2 regions of the Halanaerobium sp. ST460_2HS_T2 genome follow, and region 2 is predicted to be linked to the other one. Evidence: a T-box and tRNA genes for the amino acid it is inferred to sense, from the RefSeq annotation. Region 2 holds a T-box; the other holds one or more tRNA genes.

Region 1 (9,304 bases), on a different contig from region 2:
TAGGGTAATAGGTACAACTACAGAAATCACAAGGGAAAAGCAGCTTGAAAACAAATTGTATCAGCTAGCTTATTTTGATGATTTTACCAATTTGCCCAATGAAAAATATTTTTCAAAAAAGTTAGAGCAACTGATTAGATCAGTTGAGAAAAGTCAGCAAACTCAGAGATTTGCTGTTTTTTATATCGAAATAATGGATATGGATAACATTTCAAATGTAGTTGGTTCACTGCATGGTAATCAAACAGCTAAAAAAATTGCAGACAGCTTAAAATCTGATCCTGATCTTAGTTTAATCAGTCATTATTATGGAAATAAATTTTTACTTTTATTTAAAAATATATATCAGAAAGAGAAAATTAAGCAAAAAGCAAAAAAAATAATAGAAGCAATTAAAGTTCTCTGGCAAGAAAATAAAATTGATTATTTTTTGGATTTCAAAATAGGAATTACAGTTTATCCTTTTGATGGGGAAAATGCCCAAACATTGATCACCAGAGCTCACCATGCGGTTCATACAATTGAAGACAGCAATCAATTTTATCAAATATATGATAAGAATATTTATTATGAGAAACTAAATAATATACATCTTAAAAATGATTTAAGAAAAGCTGTAGAAGCAGAAGAATTAAGTCTGGTTTATCAGCCCAAAATTGATTTGAAAGATGAACAAATTGTTGCATTAGAGGCACTTCTTCGCTGGCACCATCCTAAATTTGGCCAGATATCTCCAGAGTATTTTATCCCAATTGCTGAACAAAGTAATCTAATAACTAAGATAACACGCTGGTTAATCAAAAAAGTAATAAAAGAATTTAATCAGAATCAATTTTTAAGAGAATCTGAAAAGATAATTTCAATTAATCTTTCTGCTTATGATTTAAAGGACGATACTCTTATCACTTTTCTTGAAAATTTAATAGAGGCAGAAAAATTGTGTCCTCATCAAATTGATTTTGAGATTACAGAATCTATTTTTCTAGATGCTAAAGAACAAGATTTAGAAAATTTACATAAACTAAAAGAATCTGGGTTTTATATTTCTCTTGATGATTTTGGTAAAGGGTATTCTTCCCTTTCTTATTTAGCTAAACTTCCCATTGATATATTGAAACTTGATATGTCATTTATTCGAAATTTAGAACAGAAAAAAACTAGGATTCTGATTGAAAAAATTATTGAACTTTCACATGAACTTGATTTTAAGGTGGTTGCAGAAGGTGTAGAAACAGAAAATGAACTGAATATATTAAAAAAATTGGACTGTGATTATGTTCAGGGATATTATTATTATCGACCAAATTCCCTGGAAAAACTGGAAACTATTATCTGTAATGATTGCAATATGCAGACTGTATGATATAATTTTACTATAACAGATAAAAAAGGTAGGGATTAGTTATGCTGAAATCAATTAAAGCCAAAATGTTGCTTGCAATATCAATATTAATTTTAATTATTGTCGGGGGAACAGCTCTAACTTTGTATGATCAGTCAACAAATATTTTAGAAGATACAATAATGTCCAGTGCAAAGGAAAGCGCCAGGCAAAATTCAAATACCATTAATGAATGGTTAAATGGAGTGGAAGTGTTTTTAAGAGATTTAGCTAACTCTAATGATGTTAAAACAATGATGTGGAGCAGTCAGGAGAGATATTTAAAAGAAGCTGACCATTCTGATCTGGAAAATATTATTGTAGCTCGACCTGATGGCAGGGCCAATGTTGTTGGAGGGAAAAGCATTAATGTTGCAGAAAGAGAATATTTTCAGAAAGCAATGGAAACTGGCAGGGTAACATATTCTAATACTCGTCCCAGTGAGTTAAGCGAAGGTAATGTTATATCGATTGCTGTACCAATTATAGATTTTGGAGAACAGGTTGGAGTTTTAATTGGAACAATTTCTACTGAATATTTACAGCAATTAATTACCAAAATGAATATTAACGGAGCAGGTTATGGCTGGATTATTAATCAGAATAAAAATACTATTGCTTATCCGGAAAGAGATTACATAGCAAATACTGAGCTGGCAGAAAGCAATCAGGATTTACAGGAAATCACTGATAAGATGGTAGCTGAAAAAAGTGGTGCAGTTAGTTATAATTTTAATAACCAGGAAAAAATAATGGCCTATCATCCGGTAGAAATTAATGGCTGGTCTGTTGCCATGACAGCAGAACGTTCTCAGGTTATGAGTGGTCTTGATAATCTGCGTAATATAAGTCTAATAATCGCAGGAGTTGCCCTGATTTTTGGTATAATTGTTACTATTGTGATAGCAACATATATTTCCAATCCACTTAATTATGTTACTGATATAGCTCAGAAGTTAGCAGATGGCAATTTCAATTTAGATATAGAAGCTAAGTATTTAAAACGAAAAGATGAGATTGGTAAATTAACAAACTCATTTTCAGAAATGATTAATAATTTAAAGGCAATGATTCTGGAGGTTAAAAATGTATCAGATAAGGTAGCAGCTTCAAGTGAAGAATTATCTGCCAGTGGAAATCAGGTTGGAGAAAGTGCGGATGAGGTAAGTAGGGCTATTCAGGAAGTTGCTTCTAATACGGAAGAACAATCAGCTCAGGTAGAAGAGACTTCTGCTATAATGGATGAACTAATTAAGCAAATAAAAATGATCAATACCTCTTCTGATGCTATGGACAGACAGGCTGAAAATGTAATGGAAAATATTGAAAAAGGTAATCAATCAATTGATCAGTCTGCTGCTGAAGTGAATAAAGTTAAGGATAATTCGGAGCGGGTTGAGAAGGTTGTTCATTCTCTGGCAGAATCATCTCAGAGGATTGGCGAGATAGTTAATATGATAAAAGAAATATCTTCTCAAACCAATTTGCTGGCTTTAAATGCAGCAATTGAGGCAGCAAGAGCGGGCGAAGCAGGGCGAGGATTTTCTGTAGTTGCAGATGAAATTCGCGAACTAGCAGAAGAGTCAAATCAGGCTACAGATGAGATAACCGAATTAATTGAAGGTATTCAAAAAGATGTCAGAGCTTCAGTAGAGAATATGGAAGAAACAGGAGAAGTTGTTGAGTCAAGTGTTAGTTCTATTCAGGAAAGTGGCACAGCTTTTGAAGAAATTGAACATACAGCTGAAGTTTTAGGTAGAATAATTAGAAATATTAATAATAAAGCTCAAGAAATGACTGCAAATAGTGATAATGTAGAAATAGCAATTGGAGAAATTGCTTCTGCAAGTGAAACAGCCGCAGCAAATGCAGAAGAAGTTGCAGCTTCAAGTCAGGAACAGAATGCAGCTACAGATGAGATTATAACAGCTTCTCAGGAACTGGCCGAAATGGCAGAAGAACTATCAGCTTCAATTTCAAAATTCAAACTGTAAAATTGGTTCCTGGTTAATTTTCGATTCGCGATATAATTGGAAAAATGATTAAGTAGGCTGTTACAATGTATATCAGGCTGGTCAGTAACCCGGTTTTATAATTAAAATTAAAAAAATGATCTAAATAAGTATTTATTGAGACTGAAAGAATTATTAGCGATAAAGCAGGAAGCAGGAGCGAAAGCTGTTCCCAGATTGTGACTGAATAAAAATCTTTTGTTTCAGTCTTAAAGTTTAACTTACTCCTTTTTAGATCTTTAAATATTACTAACCATAATATTTTTAGAGAGTAAGCAGCGGTTAGAATACTTCCCAGGTGCAGTAAAAATTCAAATATTGGAATACTGCTTAAAGAATATTTTATTAGATCTTTGCTATTATAGCCAATAAAAAAAGGGAAGGCCATTAATGATAAAAAAGAAAGTAGGGTACTGAAAGTGGTTATTTTTTGTCTGACTGTACAATACTTAAAATCAAAAATAGAAGTAGACTTAAATTCTTTAATCCAGTTTCCAGCACCATTAAATAATGTCGATTTAGCCAAAGCATGAGCAATAATTTGAATAACTGCTCCATAATAGCCATAGATATTTCCACTTCCAATTGCCAGGGCTATAAATCCAAATTGACTTATTGAACTATAAGCTAAAATTAGCTTATAGTTTTTTTCTGCAAGAGCTTTTATACCACCATAGAAAATCATAATTAATCCTAAATATAAGAGTAATCTATTGCCATTTGTAATAATTTTCAGCAGAGAAATATAACCGAGTTTGGCGACCAAGGCAGAGGAAATTGCACAAAAGCCAGTTGATGACTGTTTATAAATATAAGGTAACCAGCTGTGCAGGCCAATAATTGCACTTTTAACCCCCAGTCCAATAATAAACATTAGCTGCAGCCAGACCTCCTCTACAGCCCCTATAACTTGATATCCGTTTGTATAAGCTGTTAAAACAGTAAATATTAAAAAACTTCCTCCTACAAACTGAATCACAAAATATTCCCAGGCAATATTTTTATTGTCCCAGAACAGCATTAAAGTGGTAGTTAATGTAGCAAGTTCCCAACCAAGCACAAAAACGAACCAGTTTTTGGTAGTAATTATAAGAGAAAAGCTCATAATAAAAATTACTGTAATTGTTAAAAAGATAGCTCGGTAATTTTTAATTTTTCTCCAGTTGGAGACCAGAGTAAAAAAAGTTACCAATAATCCAGTAATTAAAAATAAGCTATTAATTTTATTAATACTAAAATTGCTGGAAATAAAATAGACCATTTTAACTCCTCCTTCCCAGAATTATATCACAACTATTAATTTACTAAAAGCAAATGCTTAATTAATTGAGTCAGAAAAATTTGACAAATCCGAAATCTAATGATATATTTAAAGCACTGAGTATTCTAAACTAGTTACACTTACTCAGGTTAAATTTTAGGAGGAAGATATTAATATGGTTTACACAGGAAAAGTTAAGTGGTTTGATGAGAAAAAGGGTTATGGATTTATTGAAAGAGAAGATGGCGACGATGTATTTGTACATTTCTCTGCTTTACAGCAGGAAGGTTTTAAAACCTTAGAAGAAGGTCAGGAAGTTGAATTTGAGATTGTTGAAGGAGATCGTGGACCTCAGGCAGAGAATGTTGAAGTTATATAAGTAAAAAATTATGGAAATTACCCTGGCTATTAACTTAGTCGGGGTTTTTTTATGTTTAATAAAAAAATAATTTATTAGTTGATTTTTGTTTTCAATAAAGATAAAATTATATAATAGATAATCAAATAAAGAAAGTTTAAAAACCAAATATGGAGGTTAATTATGAACTTTAAAATAATAGTTGATAGCTGCTGTGATTTAACAGATGAAATAAGAAATAAATTTGATATCTCGACAGCACCTCTGTCAATAGATATTGGAGATAAACATTTTGTGGATGATGAGAATTTGGACCGTGAGGCTTTGTTAGCTGAAATGCGTAATCATAATCAGGCTCCAAAAACTGCCAGCCCGGGACCGGGTCGTTTTTTAGATTTATATAAAAAATATGAAAATATTTTTGTAGTAACTCTTTCTAAAGAATTGAGCGCAACTTATCAGAATGCTGTTCTGGCAAAAAATATGCTAGTTGAAGAGTCTGAAAATAAATTTATTAAGGTATTTAATTCTTTTAGTGCTTCAGTCGGAGAAACAATGATTGCTTATAAACTGGGAGAGTTAATTGAATCTGGTTTAAAAAAAGGGGAAATTATAGAAAAAACTGAAGAATATATTGCAGGGATGCAGACATTATTTGTTTTAGATTCTCTTGATAACCTCATTAAAGCGGGAAGAATGGGAAAATTAAAAGGGAAAATAGCTTCTTTTTTTAATATTAAACCAGTTTTAGGTGCAACTCCGGAAGGTACAATAACTCTTGTTGATAAAGCCCGGGGAAGTAAAAGAGCAATTAGAAAATTGGTAGATAAAATTGGAGAAAAAGGGGAAAAACTAGAAGAAAAAGTTCTCGGAATTGCTCACTGCAATGCTCTAGAGAAAGCAGAATATATTAAAAAACAGGCTGCTCAAAAATATAATTTTAGAAAGATTATTATCTTAGAAACAGCTGGGATTAGCACAGTCTATGCTAATGAAGGTGGGATAGTTATAGCATTTTAGAAAAAGCCGGTGTAGCTCAAATGGTAGAGCAGTGGTATCGTAAACCGAAGGCTGCAGGTTCAAGTCCTGTCATCGGCTCCATATATAAATTTTAAACAGATTATTTTATTCTTTCCAGGCTTCTACCAGTTTTGTCAGCCCCTGAAGGAAAAAACCACCTGCCACCCAGTAGTATACAAGTTCTGGATTGGAAATAATTAAGATTCCTACAATAATATATATTAATCCAGAAAATACTAAACTAACTTTGCTAGTTTTATCAGCTTTGTTTGCCAATTTATCCACCCCCAGAACAAAAGCATTTGAATTATAATGTTTTAATATTTTGTTTTTAGGATTAAATTCGCCAAGATGTGACCGCAGGTCTTTCCAAAAATCTGGAAAGAATATTATATTTAAAAATATTCCACCAAGTAATAAACTAAGGAGATAAGTTGAACTATTCCAGTAATTTCCCCAACTTAAAAGCAATCCAATTTCATCCATAAATAAACCAAGACCAATACCATAAATTAGAGCATTATCCCTCTGGTCAATAAATTGTGTCCTGGTTATAGAAAACCAACCTGCCAGAGCAATTAATGCAATTCCAATATACAGGTGATGAATATGATAACCAAAAAGTATAATATTGGAACCTATATAAAACTTTATATCACCAGTCTTAGCAGCATTGGATGCTGCACTACCTGCAGAACCAGCTATCATTACAGCCAGTCTAATTAATAAAAAGCTTAAAAGATAAGAGCTGCTGATAATGAAGGGAATTGACTTATCATTTTCTTGTTGAACTTTTTGAAAGTTTTCCTGACTATTAATTGGAATCACCTCCAGAGAACTAATTTACTTAAGTATAGGAAAAACAGGCATTTATTGCAAGTTCTTAAGCTGGGTTAATAGGATATTTTGTCTTTATAATAATTTTGATTTTTACAAAATAGAGGATAATTATTGTTGATCAAGAATATACATAAATAGAGAAATAATTCTGGAAATTGAATATATTTTTAAATTCGTTATGTGAGGTTGGGTATAACGGGTTAATTTTTAATGAGGTGGAGCCGGATGGCAAAGAAAAAGATAATTATATTAATTATTTTAATTATATTTATTTTGACTACAGAAGTAACTGCTGTTTCAACATTTAGAATAATGGCAGCTTCCAGTTTGCAGGAACCTTTAAATGAGATAAAAGATAAATTTGAGGCAGAAAGCAGAGATTATAGCTTGGAAATTAATTATGCAGGAAGTCAGATGCTTTTCAGTCAAATAAAAATGGGAGTAGATTTTGATCTCTTTTTATCTGCAAACTATAATTATTTAAATCAGTTATCCCGTGAAAATATAATAGCAAAAGAAACGATTTTTGCCAGAAATGAATTGATTATTATAATAAATTCTCAAAATGAGAAAATAAATAATCTGGAACAATTAATAAGCAGTGATTATTCTTTACTGCTTGCTGATAGATCTGTTCCTGTTGGCGATTATACCGGCAAAATGATCAAAAACTTTTTAGATTCAATTGCTGATCCAAAAATTAGACAAAAAATTAAAACAGACTTTAATTCTTCAATAGTTTCCAGAGAATTTGATGTAAAAAGTGTATTGAACAAAGTTAAACTGGGAGCAGCTGATGCAGGGATTGTCTATTTAAGTGATTATAATGATGATCAGGATTTATATCGAGTTAAAATCCCTGCAAAATATAATATAGAAGCAAAATATTATATGGGATTAAGTTATAATTCTACATCAGGATCAGAAAAAGTTTATAATTATATTTTAAGTAATGCAGCACAAAAAATATTTTCAAAATATAATTTTAAGAGAGTGAAAACAAATGAGTAAGGATTTAGTTCTGGATACAGAAAATCAAAAAAGAAAACAGCAAAGAATTTCTTTATTTCCACCGGATTATTTTTCGAAGCCTGAGAAATTTACCTTTTCCGATGAGTTATTAATTTTGATCCCTGCAGTTTTAAGTATCCTCTTTATTTCACTCATAATTCTTTCTTTATTTGTAGAAAGTTCAGCTGCAGAAATTATCAGCATATTTAAAAGTATGGATATTTTATCAGCTTTTAAAATTACTTTTTTGTCATTAAGTATTTCAGCTCTATTAACAATTGTTTTAGGGGTCCCATTTAGTTATTTTAGCAGTCGTAAAAATAGAAATATAAATAAAGTGATAAATATAGTCATCAGTCTTCCACTACTGCTTCCTCCAAGTATTACTGGCCTGGCTTTACTATTAACTTTTGGCAGCAGAGGAATTTTATCTAAACTGACTGACAACCTGGCTTTTACCTTTACAGCTTTAATCATTGTTCAGGTATTTGTTATGCTGCCTCTATTTATTCATACTTTAAAAAACTCTTTTGCAGCAGTTAATAAAAATATAATTGAGGCTGCTCTAGTTGAAGGAGCTGCCGAAAAAGATCTGTTATTTAAAGTATATTTACCTCTGAGTGGGAGAGGATTTATTACTGCGTTAATTATTTCTGTCCTTAGAGCTGCTGGGGAATTTGGAGCAACAATTATTTTTGCTGGCAATATGAGCGGTAAAACTCAAACACTAACTACAGCTATTTATAGTCTTAGTCAGACCAATATAACTCAGGCAATCGCACTGGCTGTTATTATGTTGAGTGCTTTTTTGCTTCCTTTGTTTTTGCTTGAGTTTAAGATAAGGGAAAAAACATAAAATTACTGGCGGAGAAAATTTAATATTTAGTCTGAAAGTTCAAACTGGCTATTTTTACTGCAAAATATTAAAATTTGATTAATACTTCAAAAAAAGAGTTTGTAGTTCCTATTTAACTATAATCACTTTAAATCAGAAATGTTAGGGCTATTTCTTTCAATAATTAGCTTGACAATCTCCTATAAAAAGTTATAAAATCTATATTAGACCGTAAAATTGTGGGAGTGATTTTTGTGAGTGATTTATTAATAATGACACCCGGTCCAACTGAGGTCAGCGAAGAAGTTAGACGGGCGATGAGCCGCAAAATTACCAACCCGGATCTTGATCCTGATTTTTTTGATTTTTACCTGGATGTTAGTTCAAAACTGCAGCAGATATTAAGGACAAAAAATGATGTGATTATTATGAGTGGGGAGGGAATTTTAGGCCTTGAGTCTGCCTGTGCTTCTCTAATTGAGCCCGGGGATAGAGTTTTAGTCCTGGACAATGGAATCTTTGGCAGAGGCTTTGCAGATTTTGCTGATCTTTATGGGGCAGAGGTTATAAGATGGGAATTCCCCTA
Region 2 (7,607 bases):
GGAGGGTACTTATGATAAAATTATGGATGCCATGGACCGCCTGCGTGAGAGAGGTATTATATTTGGGGCAAGTGTAACTGCAACTCAAAATAATGTAGATGAACTTTTTTCCGATGAATTTGTTGATCATTTATCTAAAAAGGGTGCTCTTTACATGTGGTTATTTCATTATATCCCAATAGGTAGAAATCCTAATCTTGATATGATGATTACTCCTGAGCAGAGAGCTTCTCTGGCCCGGAGAGGAAGTAATTTGAGGAAGAAAAAAGATATATTTATTATGGATTTTTGGAATGACGGCACATATGTCCAGGGCTGTATTGGTGGAGGAAGAAGGTATTTTCATATTAATGCTAAAGGAGAAGTTGAGCCCTGTGCATTTGCCCATTTTGCAGTAGATAATATAAAGGAAAAATCATTAAAAGAAGTGCTTCAGAATCCTCTTTTTAAATCTTATCAAGAGAGGCAGCCCTTTAGTGAGAATTTAATGTGTCCCTGCCCGATTATTGATAATCCTAAAGCTTTAAGGGATATAGTGGAAGAGTCAGGTGCTGTGCCTACACATGATGGAGCAGATGAAATTTTAAAAGGTAAGACAGCTGATTTTCTTAATGATTTGTCAGCTGAATGGCATGAAAATTCTAAAGATATTAATGAGGAAAGAATGAATAAATAACAAATTGTATTAAGGATTTTAAAATGCTACTTCTGAATCTTCAACAGTAGTTTAAAGTTTCTTGTGTTTAGATGAATTTAGAGTAAGTAAATTAAAAAATTATGTCTCCCATAAGATTATATTAAAATATAAGATATAAGTTTTGAGTTAAAAAAATTCCCCCTGGTATACCAGGGGGAATTTTAGTCATTAACTAAAATGGGGTAAATTAACATCTTAAATATAAATGGTGCCGAGGGCGGGATTCGAACCCGCACGGTCTATTAGACCACTAGCCCCTCAAGCTAGCGCGTCTGCCAGTTCCGCCACCTCGGCATCACAATTATAAATTATACCATAAAAATTTACTTTGTCAATAAATTTTTGTAAATTAATTTAGCAGACGGAGAAGAAATAAAATTTAGACTTTTAAAAAGAGACAAAGAAATCACTTTTATGCAGGAATTGAGCCTATAATCACGAATATTATGAATATAAGGGAATAGGGAGGCAATAACATTGGCAGAAAAAAATACACAAGATAATCAAAAATCAAAAAAGAAGCATAAATGGATAGGAGTTTTTCTAATAGTGCTACTCTTATTATTTATTGGACTGGCTGGTTATTATTTAGAGAGAGATTTAGAGCCTGTACCGGAAAATCAGATTGAGCAGCAGGAAGAAATTGGGCAGAATGATGCTGGCCCAGAAAGGGAAGAAGCTACAACTGAACAATTAACTGATAAAGAAGATAAAAGTAAAGAGCGCTCTGATATGACTGATAGAGAAGATATTTCTGAAAGTGTAGAATCCGAGCTTGAAAAAGATAAAACAGATAAAACGATTGAAAAAGAACAAACAACAGAACAAACAGATGAAACTGAACAAGCCGATGAAACAGAATCAATAGATCAAAAAGATCAAAAAGATCAAAAAGACGTTGAGCAGGCGGATAATAAATCAGAAACTGAAGAAACATCTACCTCAGGTGATCTTGATTCAGAAGCCGAATCTGATATTCAGGTTAATAAAGAGATAAAAGATAAAAAAGACGTAACTGATGCTGAATCTGCGGGAGAAGATTTAAAAAGTTCTGAAGCTGAGGATATTAAACAGCCGGACTCATCAAAATCTGAGTTAGAAGATTCTAACTCAACTAAAGTTACTCAAGATCAGCCAGTGTCTGATTCCGCTGAAAAAGAAACTGAAACAAAGACAGAGCAGCTGGAAAAAGATTCTGCTGTAAAAGAAACTAAAACAAAAACGGATATTGAAAAGGAACTTGAAGATCCATCGCTAATTGAACGTATTTTGTCTATTCTGGGACTTGCTGAAAGTGATTTTACTCAAAATCTAAATATACTATTTGTGGGCCTTGATGATGAAGAAAGTGTGTCTATTGGTAGTATTGAAGCTGATTCGATAATGGTGGCAAAGTTACGTCCTGAAAATAACAAACTTCAGATTGAACATATTGACGAGGATACAGTTTATAAAGGAGAATTATTACGTGAATATCATGATGGGGATATCCAGCCAGCAGTAGAAGAGATCAGCGGCAATAAAATAGATTATTATGTATATGTAAATTATCTTGGTTTTGAAAAAGTTATTGACGAGCTTGGTGGTGTTTCTATTACTCTGGACCAGGAAGTGAAAGTTCCAGGTTTAGGATTGAACTTAAAAGCCGGTGATAATTTATTATCCGGTAAAGAAGCTTTGAACTTTGTTCGTTGGCGGTCATCTGATTCACTCGAAAGATTTGAACGCCAGAAATTATTAATAAATTCTGTAATGGCGAAATTAAAGTCTAATAATATATTATTTAATGTTAAGGAACTTTATAACACAATAGTTGAAAGTTACAATTCTATAGAAACAGATATTAATCCTGTTCTGGCAGCTGAAATTTTTAATTATATCCGTGAAAATAAAGAACTTGAGTTAGAGTATATTGATTAGATTAGTAAAATTAAGCTTTTAAGAAAAAATTATCTGCAGTCGATTTTTTAAGTATTTAGTAGTATATTTAACATAAAATAATTTAATTACTTATAACAGTCTATATTTAATTTTGACTTAAAGTAGCTTTTTATATATACTAGTTATTGCTGACGCGGTAATTGTACTTTTGATTGCTGCAGATGGGCGAATAGCTCAGTTGGGAGAGCACCTGCCTTACAAGCAGGGGGTCACAGGTTCGAGCCCTGTTTCGCCCACCATTTTTATTTGCAAATTTAATATAAAATATAAGAAGTTGTGTAGCATTCTTTTTTCTAATTTTCTACATTTTACTTCTTAAAAACGCGGAGGTGTAGCGTAGCGGTTTAACGCGCCGGCCTGTCAAGCCGGAGATCGCGGGTTCAAATCCCGTCTCCTCCGCCATTCTGGTGGGATAGCTCAGTCGGTAGAGCAGTGGATTGAAAATCCACGTGTCGACAGTTCGATTCTGTCTCCCACCACCATTTTTGCGGGAATAGCTCAGTGGTAGAGCATCACGTTGCCAACGTGAGGGTCGCGAGTTCAAATCTCGTTTCCCGCTCCATTTTATTTGCAGCCTGGGCGGCATAGCCAAGTGGTAAGGCAGAGGACTGCAAATCCTTTATTCGTCGGTTCAAATCCGTCTGCCGCCTCCATTTATATTTTACAAATGATTAACTGACTGTTATAATAAAAAATGTTGCAAGCTAAATCTTACATATATGCCGGGGTGGCGGAATTGGCAGACGCATCGGACTTAAAATCCGGTGGGAATTTATTCCCGTGTCGGTTCGAGCCCGACCCCCGGCACCACTTTTTTGCTTGTATAATATTTTTTTATAAATGATTATTTAAAATGCTGACTTAAATTTTAAGTTGGTATAGCTCAGTTGGTCAGAGCGCTACGTTGACATCGTAGAGGCCAGTGGTTCGAATCCACTTACCAACACCATTTTAATAATATGCCGGGGTGGCGGAATTGGCAGACGCATCGGACTTAAAATCCGGTGGGAATTTATTCCCGTGTCGGTTCGAGCCCGACCCCCGGCACCACTTTTCCACATTTTAGTGTGGAATTTTCTGTTTTTTAGTTTAATTTGACTTTTTAGATTTTAAGGCATATAATAATAAAAAATAAAGTAATATAAATGCACTGATCGGGAAGAGTAAATTCAATTGAGAGTTAAAAGAGAATTGTGCCGGCGGCTGAAAGCACATAATTTTTCAGTGAATTGAAAACCACCCGGGAGCAGATAGGAGGAATTTAGTATTTCTATCCGGTTAATCCGTTATCTTGATGAGTGAATAATAATTTTAATTATTTTTTAAAATAGAATGTTTATAATTATTATTAACTAGAGTGGAACCGCGCAATCCGTCGTCTCTATTATGAGATGAGGGATTTTTTTATTTTATTAAAGTATATTATAAGAGGAGGAAATTTAATGGAAAATGTAAAAGTAACACTGCCAGATGGATCGGTTAAAGAATATGAGCCGGGAACAACAGTTAAAGATGTTGCTTATTCTATTGGTAGTGGTTTGGGCAGAGATGCAATTGCTGGAATTGTAAATGGACAGGAAGTAGATGCTAGCTATTCAATTGAAGAAGATATTGAGCTTTCAATTATAACAATTGATAGTGATGATGCACTGGAGATTATCCGCCATACAACTTCTCATGTTATGGCACAGGCTGTAAAGAGATTATATGATAATGTTCAGGTTGCAATTGGGCCAGCTATTGATGATGGATTTTATTATGATTTTAATTTAGATGAAACTTTTAATGAAGAATCATTAGCAGAAATTGAAGCAGAAATGCAGAAAATAATTGACGAAGATATTGAAATTGAAAGAAAAATTCTTCCCCGTGCGGAAGCAATAGAATTAATGAAAGAAAGAAACGAAAAATACAAGCTGGAATTAATTGAAGAACTCGAGGATGAGATGATCAGCCTTTATTATCAGGGAGATTTTGTTGATCTCTGTCGTGGACCCCACCTTCCTTCTACTGGTTATATAAAAGCATTTAAACTGCTCAATGTAGCAGGAGCTTACTGGCGTGGTGACGAGAATAATGAGATGCTGCAGCGAATTTACGGTACAGCTTTTGCTTCCGAAAAAGACTTAGAAAAATATTTAACAAGAATTGAAGAAGCCAAAAAGCGTGATCACAGAAAAATTGGAAAAGAATTAGATTTATTCAGTATGCAGGAAGAGGGGAGAGGTTTTCCTTTTTTCCATCCTAAAGGGATGGCACTTAGAAATGAACTTGTTGATTTCTGGAAAGAAGAGCACCGTAAAGATGGTTATGAAGAAATAAAAACTCCCATTATTTTAGATGAGTCTCTCTGGCATCAATCAGGCCACTGGGATCATTATAAAGATAATATGTATTTTACAGAAATTGATGGAGAAACTCATGCAGTTAAACCGATGAACTGTCCGGGTGGGATTTTGGTTTATAAGGATTCTATGCACAGTTATCGTGAGCTGCCGATTAAAATGGCAGAGTTGGGACTGGTGCACCGTCATGAAATGTCAGGTGCCTTACATGGTTTGATGAGGGTTAGAAGTTTTACTCAGGATGATGCCCACATTTACTGTCTGCCGGAACAGATCGAAGATGAGTTAAGTGGAGTAATAAAACTTGTAGATAAAATATATAGTGCTTTTGGTTTTAAATATAATGTTGAATTAAGTACCAAACCAGAAAAGGCCATGGGAGCTGATGAACTCTGGGATAAAGCTACAGATGCCCTGCGTAGTGCTATTGAAAAAAACGAACTTGATTACGAAGTAAATGAGGGTGATGGAGCTTTTTACGGACCTAAGATTGATTTTCATTTAGAAGATAGTCTGGGTAGAACCTGGCAGTGTGGGACAATTCAGCTTGACTTCCAAATGCCAGAGCGTTTTGATTTAACTTATATTGGACAGGATGGAGACGAGCATCGTCCGGTTATGATTCACCGAGCAATTTATGGAAGTATAGAACGTTTTATAGGAATACTAATTGAGCATTTTGCTGGTGCCTTCCCGACCTGGTTAGCTCCAGTTCAGGTTGAAGTAATTCCTGTTTCTGATGATCAGATTGATTACGCCTTAAAAGTTAAGGAAGCCCTTAAAAAAGAAAGCATTAGGGTAGAAGTTGATAGCCGCTCAGAACAGGTTGGTTATAAAATTAGAGATGCTCAGGTTAAACAGGTTCCATATATGTTAATTGTCGGTGGACGTGAAGAGGAAGCAAGAACAGTTTCTGTTCGCGAAAGGCGTGAAGGAGATCTAGGTACAAGTAAAATTGAAGATTTTAAAGCTAGAATTCTTCAGGAAATTGCAAAAAAAGAAATCAATACTGAAGATAGTTTAAAATAAATAACAGCTGGCCTAAAATAATAAAGCTACCTTCTTTTTTGAGATCAAGAGAGGGTAGTTTTTTTCTTTTATTTTCTTGACAGTTAGTTACCCCTGTGCTATACTAATTAAGGAAAAGAAAGTAGAAACACCTGTTTCTCACCAGTAAAAGCTGGTTAATATCAGTTTCTCGCTTAAATAACTAAATTTCTGCGGGAAAAGTAGGCTTATCTTTAGGGGATAGTCTATCTTCAGCTGATTATTGAATTTAACGGGTGGTTTCTACCACTCGTTTTTTTATTTTATATTCGTTTTCGTTTTTTTATATCACTCAGGAGGTGCATAAATATCGTTAATGATTTAAGAGTTAATGATCGTATTAGAGCAAGAGAGGTTCGTCTGATCGATCAAGAAGGAGAGCAAATTGGTATCAAGTCGCTGGATGAGGCACTGGACGCTGCAGCAGAACAGGGTTTGGACTTAGTAGAAGTTGCTCCACAGGCTAATCCACCTGTATGCAGAATTATGGATTATGGAAAGTATAAGTACGAACAGGCTAAGAAAGAAAAAGAAGCCAAAAAGAATCAAAACGTAATGAATGTCAAAGAAGTTCAGATGGGAGTAAAGATTGAAGACCATGACTTTAACGTTAAGTTAAAGCAAGCTCGAAGATTCCTCAACAATAAGGATAAAGTTAAAGTTAGAATCCGTTTTAGAGGAAGAGAAATGATGCATAAAGAGCTTGGTTATGACCTGATGGACCGCCTTATTGAAGGAACTGAAGATATTGGTAAGGTAGAAAGCAAGCCGAAAATGGAAGGTAGAAACATGATGATGTTTCTAACTCCAGAAAGTGATAAACAGTAGTAGAACAAATAACTTATTAATATTAATATTTTAAGTAGGTTATTTTAAAATATCCACAATTATTACAGTATTAGGAGGTTAAATCATGCCAAAGCAAAAAACACACAAGGGAATTGCTAAGCGAGTTAAAACTACAGCTAATGGTAAACTTAAGCACCATAAGGGTTTTCACAGCCATATTTTAACTAAAAAATCTGGAAATAGAAAAAGACAGCTGCGAAAAGCTAAGTTATTAAGTAAGTCATATCAAAAACGTTACAAAAAATTACTACATGGATAAACTAATATAAGCAAATAATTTTAAATAATAAATGTTAAATTACTGGAAGGAGTGTCATTTAAGATGCCACGTGTAAAAAGAGGAAATAAGGCGCGCAAGCGTAGAAAAAAAGTTTTAAAGATGGCCAAGGGATATTTTGGATCCCGCAGCAAGTTATATCGTCCTGCTAATCAGGCGGTAATGAAGTCTTTACATTATGCTTACAGAGATAGAAGAAATAAAAAGAGAGAGTTTAGAAGATTATGGATTACCAGAATCAATGCAGCAGCTAGAAACGAAGGTCTTTCCTACAGCCGTTTTATCAATGGTTTAAGACAGGCAGAGGTAGAAATTGATCGTAAAATGTTAGCTGATTTAGCAGTTAATGATTCTGATGCTTTTGCTGATTTAGTTGATGTAGCAAAAGAGCAGTTAGGAAATTAATTAGATGGATATAATCAGCAGTTCTCAAAACGATAAAGTTAAATAT

What was found. The T-box of region 2 lies ahead of thrS (threonine--tRNA ligase). A T-box ahead of a tRNA ligase gene usually reads a tRNA of that ligase, here a tRNA-Thr.
Region 1: it has a tRNA-Thr gene. The T-box ahead of thrS (threonine--tRNA ligase) is inferred to sense a tRNA for this amino acid. The anticodon was not compared.

What each region holds. Positions count from the first base shown of each region.
Region 1 covers NZ_QPJF01000028.1:18,855-28,158, reverse strand. The annotation lists gene DFR80_RS12580 (GGDEF domain-containing phosphodiesterase) at 1-1,363, shown strand, start outside; gene DFR80_RS12575 (methyl-accepting chemotaxis protein) at 1,405-3,375, shown strand; gene DFR80_RS12570 (complex I subunit 5 family protein) at 3,389-4,654, opposite strand; gene DFR80_RS12565 (cold-shock protein) at 4,830-5,033, shown strand; gene DFR80_RS12560 (DegV family protein) at 5,196-6,032, shown strand; tRNA gene DFR80_RS12555 (tRNA-Thr) at 6,038-6,113, shown strand; gene DFR80_RS12550 (hypothetical protein) at 6,138-6,860, opposite strand; gene modA (molybdate ABC transporter substrate-binding protein) at 7,098-7,883, shown strand; gene DFR80_RS12540 (molybdenum ABC transporter permease) at 7,876-8,739, shown strand; gene DFR80_RS12535 (alanine--glyoxylate aminotransferase family protein) at 8,973-9,304, shown strand, end outside.
Region 2 covers NZ_QPJF01000004.1:128,180-135,786, reverse strand. The annotation lists gene DFR80_RS03340 (SPASM domain-containing protein) at 23-676, shown strand; tRNA gene DFR80_RS03335 (tRNA-Leu) at 904-991, opposite strand; gene DFR80_RS03325 (LCP family protein) at 1,175-2,617, shown strand; tRNA gene DFR80_RS03320 (tRNA-Val) at 2,802-2,877, shown strand; tRNA gene DFR80_RS03315 (tRNA-Asp) at 2,964-3,040, shown strand; tRNA gene DFR80_RS03310 (tRNA-Phe) at 3,045-3,120, shown strand; tRNA gene DFR80_RS03305 (tRNA-Gly) at 3,126-3,200, shown strand; tRNA gene DFR80_RS03300 (tRNA-Cys) at 3,217-3,291, shown strand; tRNA gene DFR80_RS03295 (tRNA-Leu) at 3,360-3,448, shown strand; tRNA gene DFR80_RS03290 (tRNA-Val) at 3,511-3,587, shown strand; tRNA gene DFR80_RS03285 (tRNA-Leu) at 3,600-3,688, shown strand; T-box leader at 3,780-4,024, shown strand; gene thrS (threonine--tRNA ligase) at 4,081-6,012, shown strand; gene infC (translation initiation factor IF-3) at 6,298-6,858, shown strand; gene rpmI (50S ribosomal protein L35) at 6,944-7,138, shown strand; gene rplT (50S ribosomal protein L20) at 7,202-7,561, shown strand; gene DFR80_RS03260 (RNA methyltransferase) at 7,566-7,607, shown strand, end outside.